Metallumcola ferriviriculae: one gene and its partner. Each later gene encodes a partner of the first gene's protein in a complex. Links are inferred from orthologs where the notes say so. Each region holds a gene or a part of one and is shown on either strand. Other genes may lie near its edges.

The links.
Region 2: the proteins of smc (region 1) and MFMK1_RS14435 are in contact, whole or in part, in a crystal structure (PDB 3ZGX), measured with the Bacillus subtilis proteins. The link is inferred for Metallumcola ferriviriculae from one-to-one orthologs.

The regions. Positions count from the first base shown.
Region 1 is NZ_CP121694.1:2,056,774-2,069,172, reverse strand. Bases 7,911-12,077 are described here. They hold smc (chromosome segregation protein SMC), read right to left. Parts: upstream 11,687-12,077; coding sequence 8,111-11,686; downstream 7,911-8,110. Other genes in these bases: MFMK1_RS10290 (elongator complex protein 3), read right to left, coding at 12,028-12,077; MFMK1_RS10300 (peptidase S7), read right to left, coding at 7,911-8,022. Outside these bases: MFMK1_RS10340 (KH domain-containing protein), read right to left, coding at 216-446; rpsP (30S ribosomal protein S16), read right to left, coding at 469-729; ffh (signal recognition particle protein), read right to left, coding at 845-2,218; YlxM family DNA-binding protein, read right to left, coding at 2,231-2,578; MFMK1_RS10320 (amidohydrolase), read right to left, coding at 2,685-3,989; mtnA (S-methyl-5-thioribose-1-phosphate isomerase), read right to left, coding at 3,986-5,029; mtnP (S-methyl-5'-thioadenosine phosphorylase), read right to left, coding at 5,039-5,827; signal recognition particle-docking protein FtsY, read right to left, coding at 5,824-6,750; more of MFMK1_RS10300, read right to left, coding at 6,892-7,910; more of MFMK1_RS10290, read right to left, coding at 12,078-12,399. UniProt on the Bacillus subtilis protein: Required for chromosome condensation and partitioning.
Region 2 is NZ_CP121694.1:2,921,478-2,937,126, forward strand. Bases 6,032-8,824 are described here. They hold MFMK1_RS14435 (segregation and condensation protein A), read right to left. Parts: upstream 7,913-8,824; coding sequence 7,151-7,912; downstream 6,032-7,150. Other genes in these bases: MFMK1_RS14425 (ferritin), read right to left, coding at 6,032-6,526; scpB (SMC-Scp complex subunit ScpB), read right to left, coding at 6,591-7,151; trpS (tryptophan--tRNA ligase), read right to left, coding at 7,924-8,824. Also shown: MFMK1_RS14390 (ABC transporter ATP-binding protein), read right to left, coding at 1-140; MFMK1_RS14395 (spore maturation protein), read right to left, coding at 398-937; MFMK1_RS14400 (nucleoside recognition domain-containing protein), read right to left, coding at 987-1,583; MFMK1_RS14405 (D-alanyl-D-alanine carboxypeptidase family protein), read right to left, coding at 1,789-2,928; ytfJ (GerW family sporulation protein), read right to left, coding at 3,142-3,573; MFMK1_RS14415 (DUF2953 domain-containing protein), read right to left, coding at 3,543-4,256; MFMK1_RS14420 (amino acid permease), read left to right, coding at 4,410-5,846; more of MFMK1_RS14425, read right to left, coding at 6,008-6,031; more of trpS, read right to left, coding at 8,825-8,910; MFMK1_RS14445 (site-2 protease family protein), read right to left, coding at 8,933-9,553; MFMK1_RS14450 (CBS domain-containing protein), read right to left, coding at 9,554-12,181; MFMK1_RS14455 (amino acid ABC transporter ATP-binding protein), read right to left, coding at 12,290-13,012; MFMK1_RS14460 (amino acid ABC transporter permease), read right to left, coding at 13,033-13,689; glutamine ABC transporter substrate-binding protein GlnH, read right to left, coding at 13,845-14,642; lysA (diaminopimelate decarboxylase), read right to left, coding at 14,826-15,649. UniProt on the Bacillus subtilis protein: Participates in chromosomal partition during cell division. May act via the formation of a condensin-like complex containing Smc and ScpB that pull DNA away from mid-cell into both cell halves.

The DNA of each region.
Region 1 (12,399 bases):
AAAATCACCGAAAAACAGTTATAGTGCGTGTTCAAAAAGTCCATTGTAGCAGGAGCAAGAAGTTCAAGGCGCGAAGGCTTTCAGACGCGGAGCGTACTGGTGGCGTACGTGAGCAGTCTCAAAGACTGAGCAACGCAGAAATTCGCCGCTCACCTGCGATGGACTTTTTGAACATCCTCTTATACAAAGTAAGGGGCTAAAATAGCCCCTGAGCATTATTGCAGAATTTCTACAACTACCCGTTTTCCTTCTTTAGCTGCCGCTGCCTTTGCTACAGTTCTGATTGCCTTTGCAATTCTTCCCTGTTTACCAATAACTTTGCCCATATCATCAGGAGCTACTTTCAATTCAAGAATTACGGATTTTTCACCTTCAATTTCATTTACCTCTACCGCTTCCGGGTTATCTACAAGAGCTTTGGCCAATAGTACAACTAATTCCCGCACATTGAACCCCCCTTTAAACACTCTATCTGTTCTGGAATTTCTCCCACACTCCCGCTTTGCGGAACAGTGCCTTGACGGTATCGGATGGTTGAGCACCTGTGCCTAACCAATGCAGTGCCCGATCCTCTTTAACTAACAATTCCTCGGGAGATTTTACGGGATTGTAATAACCAATCTCCTCAATAAAACGACCATCTCTGGGAGAGCGGGAATCCGCCACTACCAATCGATAGAAAGGGTCTTTTTTAGCACCCATTCTTTTTAGTCTAATTTTAGTTGCCACCTGATGTTTCACCTCCTTAAATAAATTACCAGAAGATTATTATTTTATACCCCTGAGTAAACTTACTTTGCCATTATCACGGTTTTTCATGATTGGTATTACTGAAAAACACCAATTATTTGAAAAAGGGCAAACCCATACCGGATTTTTTAGCCTTTTTAGCCATTTTTTTGGCCATTTTCCCCTGTCCAGCACCGGCATATTGCTGCATCAACTTTTTGGATTGTGAAAATTGCTTTAACAATTTATTTACATCCTGTACCCTTGCGCCACTTCCCGCTGCAATCCGCTTTTTGCGGCTCCCATTAATAATTTCAGGTTTTCGTCGTTCTTCGGCGGTCATTGATTGAATAATTGCTTCAGTACGAACCAGTTCCTTTTCATCAACTTGCAGGTTTTCCAACTGCTTGACATTTCCCATGCCCGGAAGCATGGAAATTATATCCTCCAGCGGCCCCATTGATTTCATTTGTTCCAACTGGTCCAAAAAGTCCTCCAATGTAAACTGCTGCTGACGAAGTTTTTGTTCCAATTGTTTTGCTTTCTCCTGGTCGAATGTTTCTTCCGCTTTTTCAATCAAACTCAGCATATCACCCATACCAAGAATTCTCCCGGCCATTCTATCCGGGTGAAAAGGCTCTAATGCATCGAGTTTTTCGCCAACGCCCGCATATTTGATCGGACAACCGGTAACAGCTTTTACAGAAAGCGCCGCACCACCACGAGTGTCACCATCAAGCTTAGTGAGAACTACACCAGTAACCCCTAATTGTTCATTAAATTCTTTACTGACATTAACGGCATCTTGCCCGGTCATGGAGTCAACCACCAAGAGAATTTCGTGGGGTTGAACAGTTTCTTTGATATCTCGTAATTCATTCATCAAATCAGCATTGATGTGTAGTCGGCCCGCCGTATCAATAATTACCGTATCGTTGCCATGAATCTTCGCGTGTTCAACCGCACCTTTAGCAATATGCACGGGGCTATTCTTATCCCCGAGAGAATAAACAGGTATCTCCAATTGTTCGCCAAGCACCTGCAATTGCTTGATTGCCGCCGGGCGATAGACGTCCGCCGCCGCCAGCAGCGGTCTCCTGCCTTTTTTACGTAATTGATTGGCAAGTTTGCCGCTGGTTGTGGTTTTACCGGCACCTTGAAGTCCTACCATCATCATCACAGTCGGTGGTTTAGAACTCATGTTTAGGCCCGTTTGAGAGCCACCCATTAGGGTGGTCAGCTCTTCATTGACTATTTTTATAACCTGTTGCCCTGGGGTCAAGCTGTGAAAAACCTCTTCCCCAACCGCACGTTCTTGAATTTTCGCTACAAATTCTTTAACAACCTTATAATTAACATCTGCTTCTAGTAAAGCCAGTCGTACTTCCCGCAATGCTGTCTTTACATCCGCCTCAGATAATTTCCCTTTTCCTTTAAGTTTTGAAAAGGTGTTCTGTAATTTTTCCGCTAATCCGGAAAAAACAGCCATTTAACTTCCTCCTTAGGGAATTAACTTCTCTTTAACAGCATCCAACATCTTTTTCCCGCGCTGCTTTAAATGGGGATCCTGGACTGCCTCATCTAACAAATTTTGCAAGCCGATAATTTCCAATGTAATATTTTCATATCGACTTATCAGCTTTATCTTATTTTCGTATTCTTGTAGAATTTTTTCAGTACGTCGCAGGTTATCATGTACTGCCTGACGGCTTACTGCTAATTGGTCGGAAATTTCCCCCAGCGACAAGTCGTGATGATAATAAAGCTCGATCATTAATTGCTGTTTTTCTGTAAGCAGCTCGCCATAAAAATCAAAAAGTCTAGCCATCCGGGTTGTTTTTACCAGCATATAATCACCTTGTGTAAAGTAATTTTGCTTGACACCAACCTATAATACAAAATATTCTTCAAAAAGTCAAGCCTGGCGAATCCTCCACTGTCTATTATGGTCATTTTTATTGAGATGGTCGTGTGAGTCTTACAGCCCTGTCCCTTATTTCCCTGAAAAGTTTTTCATCATCAATAGCCGCAACTTTGCCTTGTTCCATTACGATTTTACCATTAATCACCACGGTGTCTACATCCCCCGCTTGGGCAGCGTAGACAACATGAGCTGGAACATCATGTAACGGATAGAGATGCGGTTTTTGAAAGTCCAGAAGTATCACATCCGCCTTCATTCCAGGTGCTAAGACTCCCACTGGCAATCCTAAAGCCTGGCCACCGAATTTGGTGGCCATTTCCAAAGCTTGGTAAGAACAAATCACTGTTGGGTCTTCCTTATTTACCTTATGGAGCAAAGCGGCAGACCGCATTTCTTCCATCATGTCTAAATTGTTGTTACTAGATGCACCGTCTGTCCCCAGCGCTACATTAATTCCGGCCGATAGCATTTCCGGCACCGGAGCAATGCCACTGGCTAATTTCATATTACTTTCCGGATTATGAACTACTTTTACATCATTATTAGCTAGAATAGATATTTCTTCACTGTCTACATGAACGCAGTGAGCCGCCAGCACCGGAAAATTAAATAAACCTTGAGCCGCCAAGTGTTTTACCGGGGTTTTACCATAATTTTTGGTAATCTCTTCAACTTCTTGTTTCGTCTCTGCCACGTGAATATGAATGCCGGTGCCAAGTTCCTCCGCCAATTTCATTACCTTTTGCAAGTATTCCGGCGGGCAGGTATAAGGTGCATGAGGACCCAGCATAGTGGTTATTCGGCCGTTAGCCTGCCCTTGCCAATTCTCTACCAACTCCCTGCTTTCATTCAATGCATGTGTTCCGTTGGGAGCCATACCAACCATACCCCGGGAAAGCGACGCCCTGATACCGCTGTCCCTAACTGCCTTGGCAGCATCGTCCATAAAGAAATACATGTCAGCAAAAGTTGTTGTGCCACCGGCGATCATTTCTCTGGCGGCAAGCATTGTACCCCAGTAAACATCATCTCCGGTCAAATTTGCTTCCAACGGCCAAATCTTTTCTTCCAGCCACTGCATCAATGGCAGATCGTCAGCGAAACTCCGCAGCAAAGTCATGGCAGCGTGGGTATGGCAGTTGACAAACCCGGGCATAACCACTTTTCCCGCAGCGTCAATAACCGTATCCGGCCGCCAATCTGCCGGAATATCTCCTACAGCCCGAATTTTATTACCATCTATAAAAAGACCTCCTTGATAGTATAAGTCCCCTGCATCAGCTAAACTTTTTTCCATAGGAAGTAAAATACCGTTTTTTATTAATATTTTACTCATTGGCTGCCACCCCCGGTAATTTTCTTTAACTCCTCCTGATAAGGCGCGCTAACAACACCCTTATCAGTTATAATGGCACTAATCAACCGTGCCGTCGTCACATCAAATGCCGGATTAAATACCGGAATCCCCACAGGAGCCGTCATAATTCCGCCAATCCTACGCACTTCCTCATGATCCCTTTCTTCAATGACGATCTGACTACCGTCAGTAAGAGCCATATCAATGGTCGAGTACGGTGCCGCAACATAAAAAGGAATAGCATGTGCTTTGGCCAGCACAGCCAAAGAGTACGTGCCTATTTTATTGGCCACATCTCCATTGGCAGCAATCCGGTCCGCTCCAACTATCACTAAATCAATTTTCCCCAACTGCATTAAATAACCTGCCATACTATCGGTAATTAACGTTACCGGTATTCGATCCTCCTGCAATTCCCAGGCTGTCAATCTGGCACCCTGAAGCAGTGGACGGGTCTCGTCTGCAAAAACCGTTACCTGCTTACCATCAGAATGTGCGGTACGAATAACCCCTATTGCTGTTCCATATCCTGCCGTAGCCAGACTGCCTGCATTGCAATGTGTCAAAATTGCAGCGTTTTGCGGGATTAGTTTGCTGCCAAAATAGCCGATCTTTTTGTTTAACTCCACATCCTCCCGAAATATCTCCTCCGCCTCTTTTTCCAGTACTTTTATCACTGCTGCCGGAGTTTCATCCAAATGCACCGACATTGACTGCTGCATTCGCTTCACTGCCCAAAAGAGGTTTACGGCGGTTGGCCGCGTATTGAGAAGGACCTCCGCCACTTTCTCTAGGTGCTTTTTCAAAGCCGAAACATTGCCACCGCTAAATTCCATCGCCCCTAATACCATTCCGAAGGCCGCAGCAGCCCCGATAGCCGGTGCCCCCCTTACTTTCATAGTCCGGATAGCATCCGCAACAGCAAGATAATCAAAGCAATTAATTTGTTTAATTTCACTTGGCAGCTTTTGCTGATCCAGCAATAGTAATCGGTCTCCCTGCCAAGACATCGTTTCCACCAAGTTACTTCACCCCTGTAATTTTCTTTGGCTTGATACTGCATCAGTACAACTACACTGTTTCTTTTCCGCCATTTGCGTACTTTTGGCCAGTAAACGCTTGAGTTTGGCCTGATTTGCTGCCATTGTATCCAAAACCTCTTGATGGGTTAATTCAGTGTCAGAAATCCCTGCGGCAGAATTTGTGACTACTGCTACGGCACCATAACAAATTTCCGCTTCTCGTGCTAATACCACTTCGGGAACATTTGTCATTCCAACCACATCACCGCCTAACCGGGCAAACATAGCAACCTCTGCCGGAGTTTCAAACCTTGGTCCTTGGGTGCATATGTATGTGCCTTTTTCAACTAACGGCAGGTTTTCTGAATGAGCAGCCTCAATAAGCGTACCCCTAACCTCCTGGCAATATGGTTGGGTCATATCTACATGCACCACAGCATCTGCACCACCATTAAAAAAAGTATGTTTTCGACCAGAAGTAAAATCGATGAATTGATCCAGTATGACAAGCTGCCCGGGAGCGATATCTTCACGCAGCGAACCTACGGCTGCGGTAGCGATTATCATATCCACCCTGGTTTCTTTAAGCGCGGCGATATTAGCACGATAGTTTATTAAATGGGGCGGCAGCTTATGTCCTGCACCGTGGCGATTCAAAAAGACCACCTGATTACCCTCGGCATAGCCAGCCATCAATTTTACTTCTCCATATTTCGTCAAGACTCTTTGTTCCTCAGCATCTTGGAACAGTCCTGCATCATATAATCCTGTGCCACCAATAATCCCTATCTTCATTCACGAACCTCCTCACGACCGAACAGTGCCTTGGCAAATAACTCCGGTTGGAAAGGTCTTAAATCCTCCATTCCTTCCCCGATACCCACCAATTTTACAGGAATACCTAATTCATTAGCTACGCTTAAAACAACCCCACCTTTTGCCGTCCCATCTAGTTTTGTGAGAGCAATTCCGGTCACACCGACAGCTTCTTTAAATATTTTTGCTTGGGATATGGCATTTTGACCGGTAGTTGCATCCAAAACCAGCAGCACCTCCTGAGGCGCATCCGCTAAGTCTTTGGCTATCACACGATAAACTTTTTGCAGTTCGTTCATTAGGTTGGTTTTATTCTGTAAACGCCCGGCAGTGTCCACAATAACCACGTCATAACCTCTGGACCGCGCGGCATGAACAGCATCGTATGCCACCGCCGCCGGGTCTGAGCCGGCCTGATGTTTAATCACTGGGCATTCAACACGGTTTGCCCAAACTTCCAATTGCTCAATAGCAGCCGCTCTAAATGTATCACCGGCTGCTATCAGTACCTTTTTGCCCTCGCCTCTTAGCTGATATGCTAGTTTTCCAATGGTTGTAGTTTTTCCTGCACCATTGACTCCTACTACCATAATCACGGTAGGAGCATCAGCTAAATTAAGAGCAGCCCCTTCTCCTAACAGCTCCAAAACTAACTCTTCCAATACCAAGTGCAATTCTTCAGTTTCCTTTATTTGGCGGGACTTGACTTCTTCCCTCAACCTTTCCACCAACTGCATTGTGCTTTCAACACCTACATCACCTTGAATGAGGATTTCTTCTAGTTCCTCAAAAAAATCGTCGTCAAATTCCCTTTTGCCTGCAACTAATTGAGATATTTTACCAACGAATCCTTCCCTGGTTTTGCTTAATCCCTGTTTGAATTTATTAAATAACCCTGCCACAATCGTCCCTCCATTCTTTCAAAGTCCACAGCGACTTTGTAAAATACTTCTCCACCAGCAGGCTCTTTTCCTTTCCATTACCTTCCGAGCATTAAGGTATAAATTGAAAAACGGTTAAGGTCGAGACCTTAACCGGAATCATCAATTAATTTGAATAGGTTTACATAAACCCGTGTATTCCTGGGCAATGCCGAACTTTCTGTTACGTATTTCAGCTTCCCGCTCAGGCGTTTCTGCCTGAAAAAATTGCAGACCAAGCTGTTCATCTTCATCTGCCAATTGATACAGTTTGTCACCGCTTTCCACTACCGTGGCACCACGTATCTTGCCCTTGGCATCATGACCGATTGCGACAATCGCTCTTCCCCAAGTACCCGGGCCAGCATTGGCATCGCCAATATGCATCACGCCGGTACCGCCCGGGTGTGTATGTACTATTACAGCATCTTCCGGAACAAGCTCACTATAAATTTTGCGTAATGATTTTTGTGAAATATCTACGGCGCTGGAAGCTAATAGTCGTGAAGGGACAAAACCAATGCCTCCTTCAACTATCTGGCCCTGAGAAACCACCCGGCCGTCTTCAATTCTACCCATCATGGCAACTTCCCGCCCCTGACCAACCTCCATAGACCTGTCCACCAAATCTCTGGCCAGCCCTTTGTCAATGGCATTGATCTTAATGCGGGGAATATCGATAGTATGCTCGTGTTGACTGGTGTATTCGTCACTGCCGTTTTTATTACTGACACCCAGTTCAGTTGTCAATTCCAAATATTTAAGACTAAGTAAATTACTTTTTTTCAGAACTTCCTTTTCGTCATCCATAGTTACCGACCCTAATGTCGCCAAATTTAACATTTCTGATTCCGTGGCCAAATCAAAATATTCTTCCTTTGGCATGATTAATCCAATGCCGGCTAATCCATTATTTTTAACACCAATGCTTATGATAGGCAAGTTAAAAAAATCTACACCGGAAACGTCGGTAATTAAACCGGTTTTTCCGGGGCGTGTCATTATAAGCACAGCATTATCTGGGACCGACGACATTCCCTCTATTAACGATTTACCTTCCATGTTCGTTATATGGCTCAGCATTATTCTTAACGGAATGCCATTTAAACCACCATCAATTACTTTTGTGCTGGAAGAAACAAAGCCGGTGTCGTCAATAAAACCTAGACAACCCGCGTTTCTACCCTGACTTAACTCTGTCGTTCGCTGCACTAGCATGTCTACTATTTCCTGCGAAACAGCTTTTATTTCCATTCCCAAGCCTCCCCGAAAAATAATTTTTTGTGCACCCATACATATTTATTTTTCCCGGGGCGAAGGGAACTATGCAAGAATCAAATGGTTAGCTGACCCGACCGCTGCGTTCCAATTTTACCGATACAAGTTTTGATGTGCCGGTATTCTCCATCGTTACTCCGTAAAGATCGTCAGCACCTTCCATAGTTCCCTGGCGATGAGAAATTACGATAAACTGAGTGTTGACAGCAAAACCCTTTAAAACATCAGTAAAGCGGTCCACATTAGTTTCGTCCAAAGATGCATCAATTTCATCCAACAAACAAAAGGGACTAGGCCTATACTTCAATATGGCAAAAAGCAGTGCAATTGCCGTAAGTGCTTTTTCTCCACCAGATAATAGGGAAAGATGACTTAGCTTTTTTCCCGGAGGTTGGGCAATAATATCAATTCCGGCTTCTAATACATCTTCTGCTTCAGTAAGACGAAGTTCAGCGGTTCCGCCGCCAAACATTGTTGAGAACATTTCAGTAAAATATTGATTTACCCGATTAAACGTTTTACCAAACCTTGCTTTCATGATAGATTGCATTTCAAAAATTACTTTGTTCAAAGAATTCTTTGCCTCACGCAGATCAGAAAGCTGTTTGGTAAGAAATTCGTACCTTTCACTCACCCGCTGATATTCCTCAATGGCGCCAATATTAACAGTCCCCAATGCCTGCATCTCTTGACGTAAGCTGCGCAGCCTAGTGGTTAAGCCTCTAACCTCCAATTCGTCATCTTGGTCTAACAGCGCCTGCTCGTAGCTCATTTGATGGTTTTCCCATAATCGTGCACAATAATTTTCTTTTTCTGTTTCCCATTTGGCAAGTTTAATTTCTTTTTGATTTAATTCTATTTGCTGCTGCTGCAAACTTTTATTATTGAATTTGATTGTCTCTTCTAACTGTTCAATGTTGATTTTGCATTCATTTTTTTGTTCTTTAAGTCCCAACTCAGCCTCATGCAGCTTTTCCAGCAACAGTGCTAGTTCCTTGCTTTCTTTACTGAAATTTTCTAATTTTTGATTTATTAGTTGATTTTGTTGAACCAGCCTTTCTGATTCAGAGTTTTTCGCTGCCATATCCACAATTACATCATTTAATAGCCGTTCCTGCTGATTAATATCGTTATTAACTGACTGCTCTTGTTGTTCTAAAGCGGCCATTTTTACCTTTTTACCAGTTATAATTTCTGAAATAGTACTTTTCCGGGACTCCAAATTTCGGTTTGCCTCAGTTAGGCTTGCGAGGTCCTGCTCCTTGCTGGTGCGCTGTTGCTCTAAGCGGGATAGCTTCTCTTTAAGTTCAGTTTCTTGAGCTTCAATGGAAGATAAATCTTCTGACAACTGGGCTTCTTCCCATTCGAGACCAGTTGATACTTCCACTAAATTATCTATCTCCTTAGTTAAAGTCACTGCCGATCTTTCCAAAATATCTTGTTCCTTAAGTCTCTCTTCAATCAATTCCTTAAGTTCTGTTTCTTGACCATTAAAGCCAGCTAGTTTTTGCTGTTCTCTTATCATTTGGTCATTAATCTGCTTGAATTGACCTTGCAATTTCCCAAGCGATTTTTGCAGACGATTTATTTCACCTTCACGACGAATCAGGCCACTCTCCTTAGGACTGCTGCTCCCTCCGGTCATCGCTCCACCGGCATTGACCACTTCTCCCTCTAAAGTAACAATCTTCATTTTAAAGCCGTATTTTCTCGCCGCCGTCACAGCACTTCTCATGTCTTCGGCAATAATCACACTGCCAAGCAGGTGGTCCAATATCGGTTGATATCGTTCTGGAGCATTAGCCAAATCCTTCGCCACACCAATAATTCCGGCCATGGATACAATGCCGCTTAATTTACCGGATAATAGTCGAGGTCGTACCGTATCAAGAGGAAGAAAAGTAGCTCTACCACTGTTGTTGCTTTTTAAAAACTGGATGGCGCTTTGCGCATCAGTATCATTATTCACCACAATATTTTGGGCAGCGGCTCCCAGCGCTGTTTCTATCGCCAATTCATACCTTTCCGGTACCACAAAGAGTTGGGCTACGGCACCACAAATACCGGTCAAGCCCTGCTGTTGTTTCTCATGAGCCTGAAGAACCTTTCTTACACCACGGTAAAACCCGTCATAACCCTTACTAAGACCTTGTAGTGCTTCTAGCCTATTAGCCTTTTTACTTATTTCAATTTCCACCTGACGTCTTTGCAGTTCCTGCTGCTCTAATTCCCGTCCTAACGTTACAATTATTTCATCCAGATCCATCAGCTTCTGGCGGAAGTTATCAACCTTCTTCCCCTCTGATGCCATTCGTTCTTCTATATCAGCCAATGCTTTCTTTTTTTCAGTTAGTTTGTTTTGCAACTCACTTCTCTGTTTGAGAAACCGCTGCTCTTGTACACCATAGTTACGCCTGTTTTGGTCTTGTCTGGCCAACTCGTTTTTTACACTGCTTTCTTTGTGCAGCATATCAAAAATCTCGTTTTTCAAATTCTCTGCGTTTACGGCACCTGTAGAAAACTGATCAATCAGCTGCTGATAGTTGTTTTCTGTCTCAGTAACCTCACTAAACACTTTCTTAAGTTGATCGGCTATGCCTTGCTGCTTCTCCCTGATGCCAGCTATTAGTTCCTCTAACCGGCCTTTCTTTTCCTGCAGGCGTTCCTTTTCTTGAGATAATTGGTCTATTCTTTGGCTGCCGTTCTGACGTTTTTCCTTCTCTATACCCATAGAAGCTTCCAAATGCTGAAGTTCTTGTTCTTGACGGTAAAGGCGCTGCTGTATTTCACTAATCTTTTCCTCTAGCTGCTTTAAGTTGAGTTTGTTTTGCTCAAGGTCTGCTTCCATCAGATTATTCTGAGCTTCTCCCTCTTTCACTTCAAGCAGTAATTGCTCCCGTTGCTGTCCGGTTTGGTCCAGCTTCTCCTGTAGTTTGCCGATTTCCACCACGGCACCCTTGATTTCAAGTTTATCGTGTTTAGACTTCAGAGACTGGTATTGTTCAGCTCTTGACGCTTGTTCACCCAGCGGTCCTAATTGAGATTCAATTTCCTGAACCAAATCCTGGAGGCGCTCGATGCTCTGTTCCGTCCTATCTAATTTTTTGGCAGCTTGTTGTTGACGATATCGGTACTTACTAATGCCTGCTGCTTCTTCCAACAGAGAGCGCCTATCTTCGGGCTTAGAATTTAGAATTTCTTCTACTTTTCCTTGCCCAATTATAGAAAAAGACTCTTTACCCACGCCACTATCCATAAATAACTCATGAATATCCTTTAAACGGCAGGGCGTTTTATTAATTAAAAACTCGCTTTCTCCTGAACGAAATACGCGCCGAGTAATATCCACTTCATTGAAATCAAGAGGTAAATTCCCATCTTCATTGTTTAATACCAAAGAAACCTGAGCCATGCCTACAGGTTTTCGTTCTTTACTGCCGGCGAAGATTACATCTTCCATTTTATTACCCCGAAGTGACCTGGCGCTTTGTTCCCCCAGTACCCACCGCACCGCATCAGCGATATTAGATTTACCAGAACCATTTGGTCCCACCACAGCTGTAATGCCCGGGCTAAACTCCATTATTGTTTTATTGGCAAAGGACTTGAATCCTTTTATCTGTAGTTGTTTTAAGTACAACTTGTTCCCTCCCCCAAAGTTGACTATTACTTCCATTATTTTACCATAGCGGGTAATCCCTTACCAGTAACTAGCAGTTTCTATGTATCCTGGATTCCCGAAAAGTATAACGATGATGTCTAGAAGCATTGGAAACAGTAACCTTAAGCTCGTTACACATTTCATATGTGTAACGATGTGTCGAAAATGCTCGAATTCCTAAAAGTGTTGTTATTACAGAGCCTCAAGGGATTGCCTCGTTATATATTTGTAAGATCCGCGGGAATGCAGGATGTATAGGAAATTATCCACAACCCATAATTTCCTATACATCAAAAAAAATAGCCGTAACCCATTATCGATTACGGCAGAGATAAACCATATTCCTCTATTAACAGTGTCTTCATATCTAACTCACCTTTATTAGTGCCATTGACTAAAATGCTGACTCCATCACCACTAGAATCTCTATCCGGTTTAATCTCAAGTCCTATACCGGAATACTCATGTTCTAGGCGGATTTGGTTAATTCTTCGATATCCAATCATTGCTGATAAAGCTTGAGTAGATACTAAAAGCCTAACCATATCTCCCTGACAAAGATTTTGTCTCTTTAATAGCATTTTGGCCATATCATAATAAATACGCGTTTCTACCAAATGCCCCAATGCTTGGTGATACGGGCCCGCAACCACTTCTGCCTCCAACCCCGGCGACGGGTGAAGCCCCACACG
Region 2 (15,649 bases), 870 kb from region 1 along the record:
TTTAGTAGACTGGTTTTACCAGCACCGTTTGGCCCAATGATGGCGAAAATGTCCCCCTTCCTCACTTGAGTGCTGACATTGGTCAAGGCGGAGACCCCGCCAAAATGTAGTGACACCCGATCAATCTCCAGCTGTATCACCGACACCCCTCCTTTTTTCTGAATTTTCACATTACTATTGTCAGTACTTATTCTACTGTCGGTTTGTGGGAGTGTAAACGAACTTACCGCAAACGGAATATTTTCGGTGTAAACTGTTTAAAAGGCAATCTCAGTGGGGGTTAAGTGACAAATATCTGCTGACCGGCACCTTAAAAAGAGTGACCCTACCGGTCACTCTTTAAAATCGGTCTTTTAATCTTTTATCCTACCGTTCAGTAAGAAATTCGCCACAGCCATTAACCGCCGAATAGCAGGTTAATGATAAAAACCGATGCCAATAATCCGGTGATGTCCGCGATTAAGCCCAAGGTAACTGCATAGCGGTAACGTCGAATCCCTACAGAACCGAAGTAAACCGTCAAAACATAAAATGTCGTATCGGTACTACCCTGCATGGTTGAAGCAAGCCGCCCAATAAAACTGTCTGGCCCATGGGCGCCGATTAGTTCAGTAGCAATGCCCAAAGCGCCACCCCCTGATAACGGCCGCATCACAGCTAGGGGCAGCACTTCTCCCGGCGCGCCGATTAACATCATAATAGGATTAATGAACTTAACAAAATAAGCCATTGCGCCTGATGCCCGAAAAACACCGATAGCCACAAGCATACCAACCAAGAAGGGAATGATACGAACGGCTGTTTCAAACCCTTCTTCCGCTCCTTCAACGAATGACTCATAGACCTTTACCCCCCTAAAGAAGCCGGCCACCGGAATGACAAGAAGCAGAAAGGGTATGGCCCAGCGAGAAACCTCGGATACTATGGACAGTAGCATAAAGACTTAAGCCCCCTTTTAATGTTGCTTCAAACAGAAAACCCAGGCACTAATCTTTGCCGTATTTACGTTTATACCGGGAACGCAGAATTTTATCAGCCGTTACCGCTACAATGGTGCCGGTGGCAGTGGCAAAAATCGTAGGGCCGACGATTTCTGTAGGATTAGCCGAACCCGAAGCCACCCTGATACCGATGATAGTGGCCGGTATCAGGGTAATACATGAGGTATTTATGGCCAAGAAGGTACACATGGCGGCACTAGCCTCATCAGGCGAATCATTCAATTCCTGCAGTTCCTGCATCGCCTTGAGACCAAAGGGTGTGGCTGCATTTCCCAAACCCAGGATGTTGGCACTGATATTCATAATAATGGCTCCCATGGCCGGATGGTCCTGGGGTACCTGCGGAAATAGAAATCTGGTAATCGGACAGACAATTCTAGCTAAAAAATTAATCATGCCTGATTCTTGTGCCACCCGCATAATACCCAGCCAAAGCGCCATTATGCCAATTATTTCGATAGCAATGTTTACCCCGGCCTGGGCAGAATCCATAGCGGCCTTAGTAACTACTTCGATGCGCCCGTTTATTCCCGCCACAGCGATGCCGGATACCAAAAGTGCCAGCCAGATGATATTAACCATCGATCTCACTCCTCAGCAAGTCCTATAAGAAAAACTATGATAAATACAAGCTGTTTAGAACAAGCTGCGAAAATACGCGTTTTTATACACAAAAAATAAGCCCCTAATGGGCTTATTGCAAGTGCCATGGACGGGGTTGTACCTGCGCAAACGCGTCGCAGTTGCTTACATTGGTAAACCTTGTCCTTCACTGGCTAATGGTGCATTAATGAAAGGTCAGGATGGCTATCAGGGACTGCCAAATGGAAGTCAGCAGGGACCGCCTTTTGACTGTGCTTCCGGCAACCAAGTCCACTGTCGCCACCCGAGTATCATCCATAAAGAGGCGAATTTCCCCTAACCATTCCCCTTCCTCTACCGGAGCTGTTACCGTATCAGGCAGGACCACCCGCTGTTCCAATTCTTTCTTTTCACCGTCCAGTAAAGGCACGGACAGCGTACCGCCGGTAACTACAGCAACTAAATCCTTGCGGCCGCCTTCAACCTTAATATCCCGGATAAACTTACCCGGTTGCAGCACCGGTGTACGGTTGAAAGTATTAAAGCCCCATTCCAGCAGCTTTTTACTTTCGCCATAAACATCGCGAGCGTTTAACACCACGGCCACCAATGTCCAGCCGTTTTTGGCAGCAGAACTAACCAGGCAATTTCCTGCGGGGGTAGTGTAACCTGACTTTACTCCGTTAGCAAAAGAATAATATTCTTCATCGCCGGTCAGCAGCCGGTTTATATTTTTCATCAGCTGTGTACGGCTCTGACGTTTTACCTCTGCTTCCGGCAAAGCAATGATCCGCCGAAATTCAGGCAGCTTGAAACCCTCTCGGGCCAATAATGCCAGGTCATAGGCCGATGAATAATGGTCCGGCGAGTGTAGACCATGGGGGTTTGTATAGTGCGTATCCTCTGCGCCAACCTCAGCAGCATAATCGTTCATCATCTTCACAAATTCTTTCTCAGAACCTGCCACTGCCTCTGCTGTAGCGACTGCCGCATCATTGCCGGATAATAGCAGCATTCCATAAAGTAAGTCCCGGAGCCGCAGTACCTCTCCGTTCCTAAGACCCATAGATGATTCTCCGGTGGCAGCTGCGCCGACACTGATATGTACCTTCCGGTCCAGATCTCCCCCCTTAATTGCTAAAATAGCGGTGGTAATCTTGGTGGTGCTGGCCTGCGGCAGACGCTGATGGACGTTCATTGCGTATAATACTCGACCCGAATCTAAATCCATCAAAACTGCCGCCTGTCCATTAATTCTAGGTTGCGCGACAGCGCTAACAGGAAGAAGTAATATGTAGAGAATAAAGATAACCAGACTTAAAACCCGATGACAGTTTAACTTCATGCAGTCAACTCCTCGATGCCGCCCAATGTCCAAACGCAGTGTTAACACTTAACTATTCCACATTTTCTATGTGCTTCCCTGCAGTTAAACCTGCGAGTTTTTGTCGTTTTAAACAGAAAATTACCAATAACTTGACAAGTTAACCATAATCGTGCCAGGCACCTTTTTGTCAAGTTATTGGTGATAAATTTATTTGCGCTAGATCACCGATGATTAGACTCCACCCTGAAGACTGTGCTCTTGGTCATCTAGTTCGGACTTTTGTTTGCCCCCCATCATAGATTGTATCTGGTTTAATACCTTAGGGGCCATATCAATAAGCCGGTCTACCATAACGTTGCTATCCACCGGCAGCAACCGGACCTCATCATTATTAACCACTAAAAATCCCATTGGCTGAACTGACACACCTGCACCGCTGCCACCGCCAAAGGGCAACTGAGCATCCTTGCCGCCGTTACCCTGCTCTTGTTGGTACTCGCCGCCGCCGGCGGCAAAACCACAAGATACGCGACTCACTGGAATTATCACGACGCCATGTGGTGTTTCCACCGGGTCGCCGATAATTGTGTTCACGTCAACCATTTCCTTGATACTTTCCATGGCTGTCTGCATCAATGATTTAATTGGATGATCTTCTGCCATGCCTTCACCCCTTTCATTTGTACCGTCTTCATAGCTAAAGAAATTACTAATAGCATAACACGCGAACCTGCAATAATAATATGACCTAAACGCATAGACACTATGCAGTCAAAGTCAAGCTGGAATCCAGGCCGCTCAAAGTTTGGCAGCACTTCGAGGGTATCTTTGCGAGGATTCATTTTCATATTACTCGCCATAAACTGGTACACCATATTTTTAAAAGCCCATAAACTACCGGCAGTCAAGCCGGTAAGTGAAGCATCCCGAAAACCAAATTCCGTCTGCCAGTAAAGTTTTTTGCAGCGAATATTCCTCATAAGTTTTTTGTTAATGTAGATAACCTTATACATAGCTACGCCAACTTCAGGTGTAATACTAATTATTTTTGGTAGTTTATACCAAGGCAGGCTTTTACTACGGATTTTCAAATTCTTTTTAATTATCGGGCGCTGGTGAATAGCTTCCAGTTCCCCTAATAATTCCACTATCGGTTGCAATCCTTCAAAATGTAACGTAATTACCGGTATTTCTAATTTCCCTAGGGGAATTAAACCAAAAGGACGCCAATAGACCATTAAATGATCATCGGCCCGGTGGCGGTTGTACATAAAGCGCACTGTGACAGGTATTGTGAAAACGGCTAACACTATCAGCGGATAAAAAAATAGATAATACTTAAACATTTACAAGCTCCTGACCAATGTTTTATCCTTATATTTCCACTAAAGCAGTGTCATCTATTCATTTAACAACTATAAATAGCTTTTAGCTCATTTATTCGGCTGATGATGTTAATAATAATGAATATACGTATCGCAAGTCAAGGAGGCCTCACTATGAATCATCGTAGCAGCGGATTGAGTGCCTGGCAATTAACCATGCTGGCATTGGGTACTGTAGTAGGAGGAAGTTTTTTTCTTGGGTCGGCTATAGCCATAAAGGCCGCCGGACCGGCAATATTTATTTCCTATGTAATTGGAGGTATTTTAGTTTATATTATCCTTTCCGCACTGTCAGAAATGACTGTGGCAAATCCCCATACCGGTTCATTCAGGACCCATGCGGAACAGGCCTTTGGGCCCTGGCTGGGGTTTATAGTGGGGTGGGTTTACTGGACCGGCCTTGTGTTGGCCATGTCCAGCGAGGCAACAGCTGCATCGGTATTTATCCGGGCCTGGATACCACAGCTGTCGTTGCCGGTATTAGCCATCGCCATTGTGGTATCGGTGACTTCATTAAATTTGTTGGGTGCCAAGACTTTGAGCCAACTTGAAAGCGGTCTGGCTGCGATAAAATTGGCTGCATTGGTGGGTTTCGTAGGCATCGCCGCGGCATTAATAGTAGGATTGTTTCCCGGTAAGCTGCCGGTGGGATTGGGTGCGATAACGCAGGAGCCCTTACTGCCCAACGGGATAGGCGGGGTGGCGGGCAGTATGCTGATTGTGCTCTTTAGTTATGCCGGATTTGAAATTATTGGCTTGGCCGCTTCGGAGGTTAAAAACCCCCACAAGGTGATTCCGAAGGCCATCATCTACACTGTGATAGGCCTGGCAGGGTTATATATTGCGGTAATGTTTACACTGCTGCCTTTGGTGCCAACGGCAGGACTGACAGAAAGTGTTAGCCCTTTGGTCGCCGCCCTAAATGCCGTAGGTTTAGGAGTTGCGGCCGGGTCAATCAATATTGTTCTAGTAACTGCCATACTATCCACCATGCTGGCTGCCACGTTTGGACTGGGCAGAATGGTTCGTTCCCTGGCGGACACAGGTAATGCACCGGCATTTTTGATTGATAAGGGTGATGTTCCTTATCGGGGCATACTCTTTTCCGGTGCTTCCATGTTGGGCGGCGTCAGTCTTTCATTTTTTTTGCCAAAGAGTATTTATATCTTCCTGGTCAGCTCGGGTGGCTTCTCCCTGCTTTTTGCCTACATTATCATAATGTTGACTCACTACAAATTCCGTGCTAAAAACGGCTGCCCTCCCATAGGGCACTGTCAGTTAGTGGGTTTTCCCTATACTGCTTGGGCGGCTATCGCCGGCTTGGTAATTGTCACCGTAACCATGCCATTAATCCCGGGTCAAGGTTCCGGACTATTCGCCGGCTTAGTATTTTTAGCGTTCTATGCAGTCAGTTACCTAATTTTTAAAGCGCTGCCCGAAGGTATCGGGCTTAAGGATATGGTGTCAGCCAAGCCGTTGGTGACAGATAGGGACCCAGACCGGTCCGATGCAGCGGAAGCATCCTCACAAATAAATGCAGATAAGCAATAAAAAGTAAAACCGGCCGCGCTAATGGCGGCCGGTTTCTTATTTGTCTAACTGCTTAATCAACTACGGGCTCCACTCCCATTGTGACAGAAGCAGTGCCTTCCTCCATAACGCCAGGTGCAACAAGAATGGTAATAATATACTCTCCTTTACGACCGACCATGCTATATGCTGGGGTCGGACACCGGAGGGGTAAAGGCGCGCTGAGACAATTCATTGTCAAGCATCATAATGCCTGAGCCATCCTCGCCAAAACGCTGCAGTTTCTTGACAATACCGTTCATGGTGGACTCTTCTTCCACCTGTTCGTCAATAAACCACTTTAAGACACTAATAGTTGCATGCTCTCTTTCCTCGGTTGCCAAATCCATCAGCTTATAAATACGCTGGGTGACAAACTGTTCATGCTTTAATGCCGCCTGAAACACCTCTGTGACCGTAGAAAATTCATTATTGGGGTCTTCAAACCCCTTCATAATTGCCCGGCCGCCCATTTCATTAATGAAATTGTAGAACTTCATGGCATGAAAACGTTCTTCTTCGGCCTGTACCAAAAAGAAATTTTCGAAGCCCCGCAGATCTTCTGAAGCACAGTACGCTGCCATAGCAAGGTAGTACTGAGCAGAATAAAACTCCCATTTAATCTGCTCATTTAGTTCGTTGAGTAGTTTTCCCGAAAACACAATATCGCCCCCGAAGATTAATTAGTATCGATTAAATTGCCCCACTGCGAAAATATTATGCCAACTAATCACTTCCCTGGGAAGCTGCTGCTTCCTCTACGGCAGCCTTATCGAGAAATTTTTCCGGGTCAGGCAGGTCTTCCAAATCGTCGAGGCCAAAGTACTGTAAGAATTGACCGCTGGTGCCATAAAGAATTGGCCTGCCCGGCCCCTCCTTGCGACCAATTTCCTGGATTAACTTCTTTTCCATCAGCGTGTTGACCACACCATCCACTTTAACTCCGCGTATCTGTTCCATTTCAGCCCTGGTAATTGGTTGGCGATAAGCCACAATGGCTAGAGTCTCCAACGCAGCCCGAGACAGAGCATGGGCCTGGGGCTTATATAATTTCTCGATATACCCGGAAAATTCCGGCCGGGTGCAAAGCTGGTAACCGCCGGCTAAGCGTACTAATTGGATGCCGCTTTCTTTATCATTATATTTACGGGCCAACGAATCCAGCAGTTCCTCAGTATCCTTTTCTTTGGTCTCTAGTATATTAGCCAGATTTTTTATTGATAATGGTTCTGCGGCAACAAAGAGTAAGCATTCTAACGCAGCCAATAGAGTTTCCGAAAATAGCACTATGCCTCTCCCCCGTCATCTTTGTCGGTATCTTCCCTGGAATAGATGGCTATTTCAGCAAAATTTCGCCGCTGACGAACTAGTATGTTTCCGCTACGAATAATTTCCAGCAAAGCCAAAAATGTCACCACTACTTCTACCCGGGACACCCCGGGACGAAATAGTTCGGCGAATATTATCCCATTGGGGTTGAATCTGAGCCGTCCACGGATTTCTTTCACTTTATCGCGAATGGTTATTTCCGCACGGTGAACCTTGGTTATAGGCTCTTCATCAGGCATCTTCTCCAGTACTTGAGCCAAAGCGTCCAAAAGGTCGGCCATTTCCACATCCTGCAACGGATTATCGTTGCCGACAAATGCGCTGGCCATTTCTTCCACATCAACCGGCCTGGTAAAAACTCTGCCTGCCGCTTCTTCCCTTTCTTTTAAGTATTCTGCCACCAGTTTAAACTTCTTGTACTCCAACAGCCTTTCCACCAACTGGTCCCTAGGGTCCAGGCCCTCATCCTCTTCTTCCTCTTCCTTGGGAGGTTTGGGCAGCAGCATTTTGGCCTTAATAGACAAAAGAGTAGCCGCCATTACCAAGAACTCACTGGTAACCTCCAAATCCATTTGTCCCATGGACTGCAGGTAATGGAGATATTGATCAGTAATCCGGGCAATAGGAATGTCGTAGATGTCAATCTCATTCTTATCAATGAGGTGAAATAATAGGTCAAAGGGCCCCTGAAACACCTCAATATCAATTTTATAGCTCATCTGCTCCCCGCCTAACCGATGTTCATTACCTCTCGCACAACGCGTAAGGTTTCCGCCGCTTGTTTTCGGGCCTTATCGGCTCCAGCAGTCAATATTTCCTCAACAATCCCGGGGTTATTTTCAAGCTGTGCCCGACGCTCCCAAATGGGATTAAGGCTTTCGATCATCTTATCTGCCAAACGCCGTTTGCAATTAATGCAGCCAATGCCGGCGGTACGACATTGCGCAATTCTTTCTTCTACTTCTTCATCGTTATAAATCTTATTATAGGTGTGCACCACGCACACTTCCGGATCGCCGGGGTCAGTCTTTCTCACCCGGGCAGGATCGGTAATCATTAGGCGTACCTTTTCCCACAGTTCCTCAGCATTGCTGCTAATGGCTATGTCATTGTCATAACTCTTGCTCATTTTGCGCTTATCTATACCGGGCAGCATGGATATTTTCGCCAGCTTTGGCTGGGGCTCGGGGAAAACTTGGCTATCATACAGATGATTGAAGCGGCGCACTATTTCACGAGCCAGTTCCAGATGCGGTAATTGGTCTTCGCCTACTGGAACGGTATCGGCCCGATAAACCAAAATGTCTGCCGCCATCAACACCGGATAACCAAGAAAACCATAAGTACGGATATCCCTGCCCGCGCCCAACTGCTGCAGCTGCTCTTTATAAGTAGGACAGCGTTCAAGCCAGGATAATGGCGTGGTCATGGACAGAAGCAAATGCAGCTCCGCGTGTTCCTTGACGTGAGACTGAACAAAGATAGTACTTTTTTCCGGATCCAGACCGGCACTAAGCCAATCAATAACCATTTCTCGTGTATCTTCCTTGATGCCTGCTGTATCTTCATAGCCGGTAGTCAAAGCATGCCAATCAACTGGTGCAAAAAAACATTGATACTCTTCCTGGAGACGCACCCAGTTTTCAATGACACTCAAATGACCAATATGCAGTTTCCCGGTGGGACGCATACCGCTAAAAATCCTTCCCTTGCTCATACAAACACCTCTCTGTCAGTTATTATAATAGGGCAAAGCTGCTCAAATACATAAAGGAACTATAAATAACTTGAACTACAGGCCACAAAATCCGGCCGATTATTCCGGTAAACAACAACAGCAGCAAAATCATCGTTCCATATCGCTCCAGATTCTGCATTATGTGGGCCTGACCGGCAGGCAGAAGCCCGGCGAGTATCTTTGATCCGTCCAAAGGCGGTACCGGTATGAGATTAAATACTGCCAGTACTATATTATAAAGAACCACTGACTGAAAAAAACTGCCCACATACCAGTTACTAGTGCCAAATAGCTGCAGGCCTACAGCCCCCAGATAAGCCAAAACCAGATTCATGACCGGCCCGGCCAGACTTACCATCATCATTCCCTTACGCCGGTCGCCGCGAAAGTGGAATGGATTGACCTGAACCGGTTTAGCCCAGCCAAATCCTACAACAATAAACATCAAGGCACCTAAAGGATCAAGGTGATTAAGCGGGTTTAAAGTCAGCCGTTTTTGATACTTGGGGGTTGGATCCCCTAGCATATAGGCTACCTTTCCATGGGCATATTCATGAAAGACAATGGCAATAAGAATAGCTGGGATTGCTGCCAACAATGAGTTGATATCCATACTGTGCATTTACAACACTCCTTTACTTTCCAACCAGTTACGAACAAACCGCTGCTGGTCCTGAACAGTCTCTACTTTCCCCTCAAGCACTGCGGCCTCCAAAGCAAATAAGACCTTGCCGTACACAGGCCCGGGCTCAATACCCATCTTTCCAAGCACCTTCCCATCCATTTTAAGCAGTTGCGGCAGCCGTGTGCGCAGCCGAAAGTATTGATAGACATTTTGTTCCACTTGTCCTTTTATAAATAAAAGAATTAGTGCCATCCCTAATGGAGAGCAATCCTTTAATAACTTATGCAGTTCACCCGGCCCCGGTGTTTCCAAGTCCTGCAGCATGGCTGCAGAATCCTCCTCTAAACAGCGCTTTAAGGAACTGCGCTGTTCTTTGGTAATCGAAAGCTGGTCTAGCCATGCAACCGCACTAGTTTCATCGGTTTCTCGTAAAATAACAGTGAGAAAAACCAACCATCGCTCTAACGAAACCCCAGTAATGTCTGCTACTGCGGTGATCACCGGAATTACTTTATTTAAGGACTCTTGTATAGAGTTTTTCCATTCTAACCCCGGAATAATCTGCGGCCAGATACCCAGCTCCGCCAACCGCCGTAAACTTTTCACCGGGTCGTTTTCTGCAAAGATTAATTTTAACTCATTCCATACCCGGTCTGGACTAATGTTTTTCAGTGCTTCCTCAGCAACAGCGTTGCTTAATACATGAGCAGTTTGTGGTTCCAATTGAAATTGATAACGTTGTTCAAACCGCACGGCCCGTAATATACGGGTAGGATCTTCGATGAAACTGAGGTTATGCAGTAATCTAATGCGCTGCTCTTCCAAATCACTGTAGCCGCAAAAAAAGTCAATCAGCAGGCCAAATTCATCGCGATTGAGGCAGATTGCCAAAGCATTAACGGTAAAATCCCGCCGATAGAGATCTTCCCTTAAGTTGGTTTCCTCTATGGTAGGCAAGGCTGCCGGATACTCATAAAATTCTTTCCTAGCAGTGGCAAAATCAACCTTAATGTCTGATGGCAAGTGTACGGTTGCGGTATTAAATTTTTCATGCACCCGTACGTTACCGCCAAACTCAGCGGATAGTTTTTCCGCTAATTTTGGGGCACTGCCTACCACAACTATATCTAAATCCAGATTGGGTACACCCAGAAGCAGGTCCCGTACGAACCCTCCCACCAAATAAGCACCCCAATTATTTTCGTCAGCCAAGCGACCAATTCCTGCAAGCAGCTTTAACTGTTCTCCCTCTAACTGCTCCCCCAGCAAGTCAAGTATATCCGGCATGGTCTGCCAATCACACCGATCCTGGTAAAGTGTATTAAAGGGATGCGCATAACCATCACCATGCATGGTGCGTAATATATCACTTCGGGAGATAATACCTACTATTTTTTCTCCAGCCATTACCGGCAGTCGGCCCACATCATACCTGACCATTAATCTCTGAATTTCCGGTAAAGGCGTGTCCGGAGAAATCACTTTAACCTGCCTGCTCATAAATCCTTTCACCGGCGCGTGGCCTAAGCCATGATGCAATGCCTTATCCACATCCCGGCGGGAGACCATACCGACCAGTTTGGCGTCTTCCCTTATAGGCAGCCCCGAATGTCCGTAGCGCAGCATCATCCGACCGGCCTCTTTGATAGTTGTATCAGGAGCCAGCACTTTAACTGGATAGGACATAATTCCGGCCGCGGTGACTAGGGGTCGTACATTTTGTTGAAGTAATTCTATCAATTGCTGGTTGATGGTGGCTGGGTCGCCGTTTTTCACTGTGGCGGCAGCCGCTTTTGGATGACCGCCGCCGCCAAACCCGGCCATAATGGTATGCATCGGAACACAGTCTAAGCTGGTACGCCCTACCAGATGCACCCTTTTGCCCATTTTCACCAGGGAGATGAAAGAATTAACGCCTGTAATTTCCAGTAGTTTGGCGGTAAGATAAGCGAGCCCACCTATGTAGTCTTCCACTTTTACTTTGCTCACCAAAATTAAAATGCCATTAATACTTACTTCAGTAATATTACTGAGCATACTATTAAGCAAGCCCTGTTGGGCCTCATCCAGATGCTGTTCCATAAATCGTGACACCACTGATAAGTTAGCCCCTTTGTCAAGCAGCAGTGCCACTGCCCGAACGTCCCTAGGTGTAGTTCCGGGATGAGTCATAGCCCCGGTATCCTGATAGATTCCCAAGGCAAATATGGTGGCTTCAAATGCAGAGATACTTTGACCTTGGGTTGCCAGTTCTTCCACTAAAAGCGTGGTAACGGCACCCATCTGCTCCTGTTTGAGCCTGTAGGCCTTAATACCGTCTTTTTGTGACGGGTGATGGTCATAGACAAGCACCTCCCGCGCGGAATCCAATGCCCACTCCATTTCTCCCAGCCGTTCTGGAGTATTGGTGTCAACAATAACCACCCGGTCTAACTGCTGCTTTTCCACCTGATGAGCGAATAAAATAGGGAGGCTGTCCTTATAAAGAGACAAAAACTCAGCCACAGCCGGACCGGCTTTACCGGACAGTACCATTTTCCCTTTGGGAAAAAGCTTCTTAGCGGCAACCATGGCCGCCAAACCATCAAAATCTATATTCCTATGAGAGAGAATTAATTGCAACATTTACCCCTCCGAACAGCCAAATACTGCCTTAGATTATATCATTAAAGCGGCGGTGAGGCCAGAAAAGCGCACATTAGAAAAGCAGCACCCAAAGGGTGCTGCCATGAGCTACAATATTTTTCTGAGAAAATCCTGGGTTCTGCTGTTCTTTGGATTGCTGAATATATCCTCAGGAGTACCCTGTTCGACAATTACCCCTTCGTCCATGAACAGCACCCTATCCCCCACTTCCCGGGCAAAGCCCATCTCGTGGGTAACAACTACCATAGTCATACCCTCTTTGGCCAAATCCTTCATAACCTCCAGCACCTCACCCACCAATTCTGGGTCTAATGCGGAAGTGGGTTCGTCAAAAAGCATCACTGCCGGATTCATGGCTAGAGCCCGAGCGATAGCTACCCGCTGCTGCTGACCACCAGAAAGGTTGTCCGGATAAGCATCGGCCTTATCGCTAAGGCCAACCTTAACTAGTAGCTCTAAAGCCTTTTCCTTGGCTTCAGCTTTGGAAAATCCCCGCACCTTGGTGGGTGCTAACATTAGGTTTTCTACAGCGGTCATATGCGGAAACAGGTTAAACTGCTGAAACACCATTCCGGTCTCCGCCCGCACTTTGTTAATATTAGTTTTAGGGTCAGTTAAATTGAAACCGTCAATAATTACCTCACCGGAAGTGATTTCTTCTAACATGTTTAGGCATCTTAAAAAGGTACTCTTACCGGAACCGGAAGGCCCGATAACACATACCACTTCCTGCTCCTTAATGCGTTCGGTAATTCCTTTAAGCACTTCAAGCTCACCGAAATTTTTGTGTAAGTCCTTAACTTCTATAATTGTACCCTTATCCGATTGGCTCAATTTACATCAAGCCTCCTCTCAACATATCGCAGCATTAATGTTATAGGAATTGTTAAGCTCAAATATAATACGGCCAATAGTGAATAAATCTCAAAGTAAGCGAAGTTTGACGCTACACTAATCTGCGCCTGCCTAGTCATTTCTGCCGCACCAATAATAGTAAACAGTGAAGTATCTTTTAAGCTGATAATAAACTGATTACCCAGCGAAGGAATCATGCGACGAAACGCTTGGGGCCAGATAATATGATACAAAGTGTGGTAATGGTTAAGCCCCAGGGACCTGCCCGCCTCTCTTTGTCCTTTAGGCACACCCTCAATAGCACCCCGCACTACCTCGGCAATGTAGGCCCCGGAATTAATGGCAATCGCAGTTATTCCGGCCGGTAATATGTCAAGATTTAGCCCCAATAACTGCGGCATGGCATAATAAATCCAGATTGCTTGCACCAGAATCGGCGTGCCCCGAATTACCTCTACATAAACTGTTGCCGCCGAAAAGGCGTATTTATTCTTGGCAGTACGGCCTAGGCCCACAATAGCACCTAGAAAAAAACCTATAGCCAGGCCGCCCACTGTAAAAATAATAGTAAGCTTCATTCCAGCTAATAAAAACGGAAGGGCCTGAGCGACATACTTGAATTGCAAATCCATTAAATCACCTCTGGGGATATTTACCACTTTTACTCATATAAATGTTAGAGCGTAACACTGGGTTACGCTCTATACTGCAGTTAGAACCAACAACTTATCCGTGAATAAATTTATCATCCACATATCATAGCAAGGTCCTTAAACACTAATAAAACCTATTTCTCCGGTTGTTTACCGAACCATTTTTCATAAATGTCGTTGTAAGTGCCGTCATCTTTCATTGCCTGAAGTGCTTCGTCAACCTGAGCAGTTAATTCGCTGCCTTTAGGAAAAGCAATACCGTAGGACTGACCTTCCATTAATTTGCCAACGGTTTTAACTTCGCCGTCACCAGCAGTCTTAATATAATATTTCACGTTAGGTGCATCATGGACAGCAGCGTCTACATTACCGTTTCTTAAAGCCATGTAAGCATCTGTGATATTCGGGAAAGGAGTGTTTTTCTTCACGCCGTCAATACTTGCTACGAAATCATAGCTGGTAGCACCGGTTTTTGTTCCTACCACTTTACCCTTTAGGTCTTCTTTACCCTGAATATCAGAATTATCGGCTCTAACCATGATTAATAATCCGGAATCATAGTAAGGCATGGAAAAGTCAACTTTCTCTCTACGTTCGGGCTTAATGGTCATACCCGCAATAGCTGCATCAATTTTATCCGTCTGCAGAGACGGTATTAAAGCGTTGAAATCCATGGGGCTTAACTCATAGTCTACTTCCAAACGCTTGGCAATTTCGGCCCACATATCAATGTCAAAACCTTCATAATTACCTGTTTCTTCATTACGGAATTCAAAAGGTACAAAGCTTGTATCAACACCAACAACTAGTTTTTCTGCCTTATCTTTCGGTTGTTCCCCTGCCTGTCCACCGTCGTCTCCTGTGCAACCGGCTAAAAGGCCAACCCCCAACAATAATACAATTGACAATACCAATATCTTACTCTTACGCATATTCTTCCTCCTCCATAAATTTGTCTGCCTCTCCACATCATAATCATATTATATTATACACGATGCTATGACAAAAGTAAATGAAGGTATATTATCATAAATACTGTATACAGTCCAGATTTTTTCTAAAAATCGACTGAAAAAATTTCTAGAAAACTTAAAAGGGCCGTATAGGCCCGTCTGCTAACCAATAGACTGAAGACAAACTTCTTTCTTTTTTGCCAATCTTTCCGGCATCACATCGTTACGAATTAAGTCCTGATAAGTCTCGGCCTTAATTATTAATTCCGCCTGCCCGTCTTTAACCAATACCGCCCCCGGTTTGGTAAGACGGTTATAATTATTGGCCATACTATAGCCGTAAGCGCCGGTACAGGGCATCAGCATGAGATCGCCGGCCTCAGTTTGGGGCAGTTCTACGTCCCAAGCAAGCATATCACCGGATTCGCAGCATTTGCCGGTAATCGAAACTGTTTGCTCCAATTCTCTATCAGCTTTATTGGCTAAGATAACCTCGTACTTAGCCTGGTAAAGAGCCGGGCGAATGTTATCCGTCATACCGCCATCCACAGCCACATACTTACGAACACCGGGTATTTCCTTGACTGAGCCGATGGTGTAAAGTGTGCTGCCGGCAGGACCGGCAATAGACCGGCCAGGTTCTACCAACACCCGGGGGGATAATAGCTCAAACTCCTCAGTTTTCTCTTTCACCCGAGCCATAACCATGTCGGCATATTCTTCAACAGCTGCCGGTTGGTCACCATCAGAATAATAAATACCAAAGCCGCCGCCCAAATTAAGTTCCTCAACAGCTAATCCTGTTTCCCGCTTAATGTCAGCAACAAACTGTACCATTACATCAACTGCATGCACATAGGATTCCATCTCAAATATTTGCGAACCAATATGACAGTGTACTCCCCGAAAAGAAACATGCTTTTCCTTGACTGCTTTCACCGCTTCCAAGGCCTGCCCGTTGGGTAAAGTAAAACCAAATTTAGAAT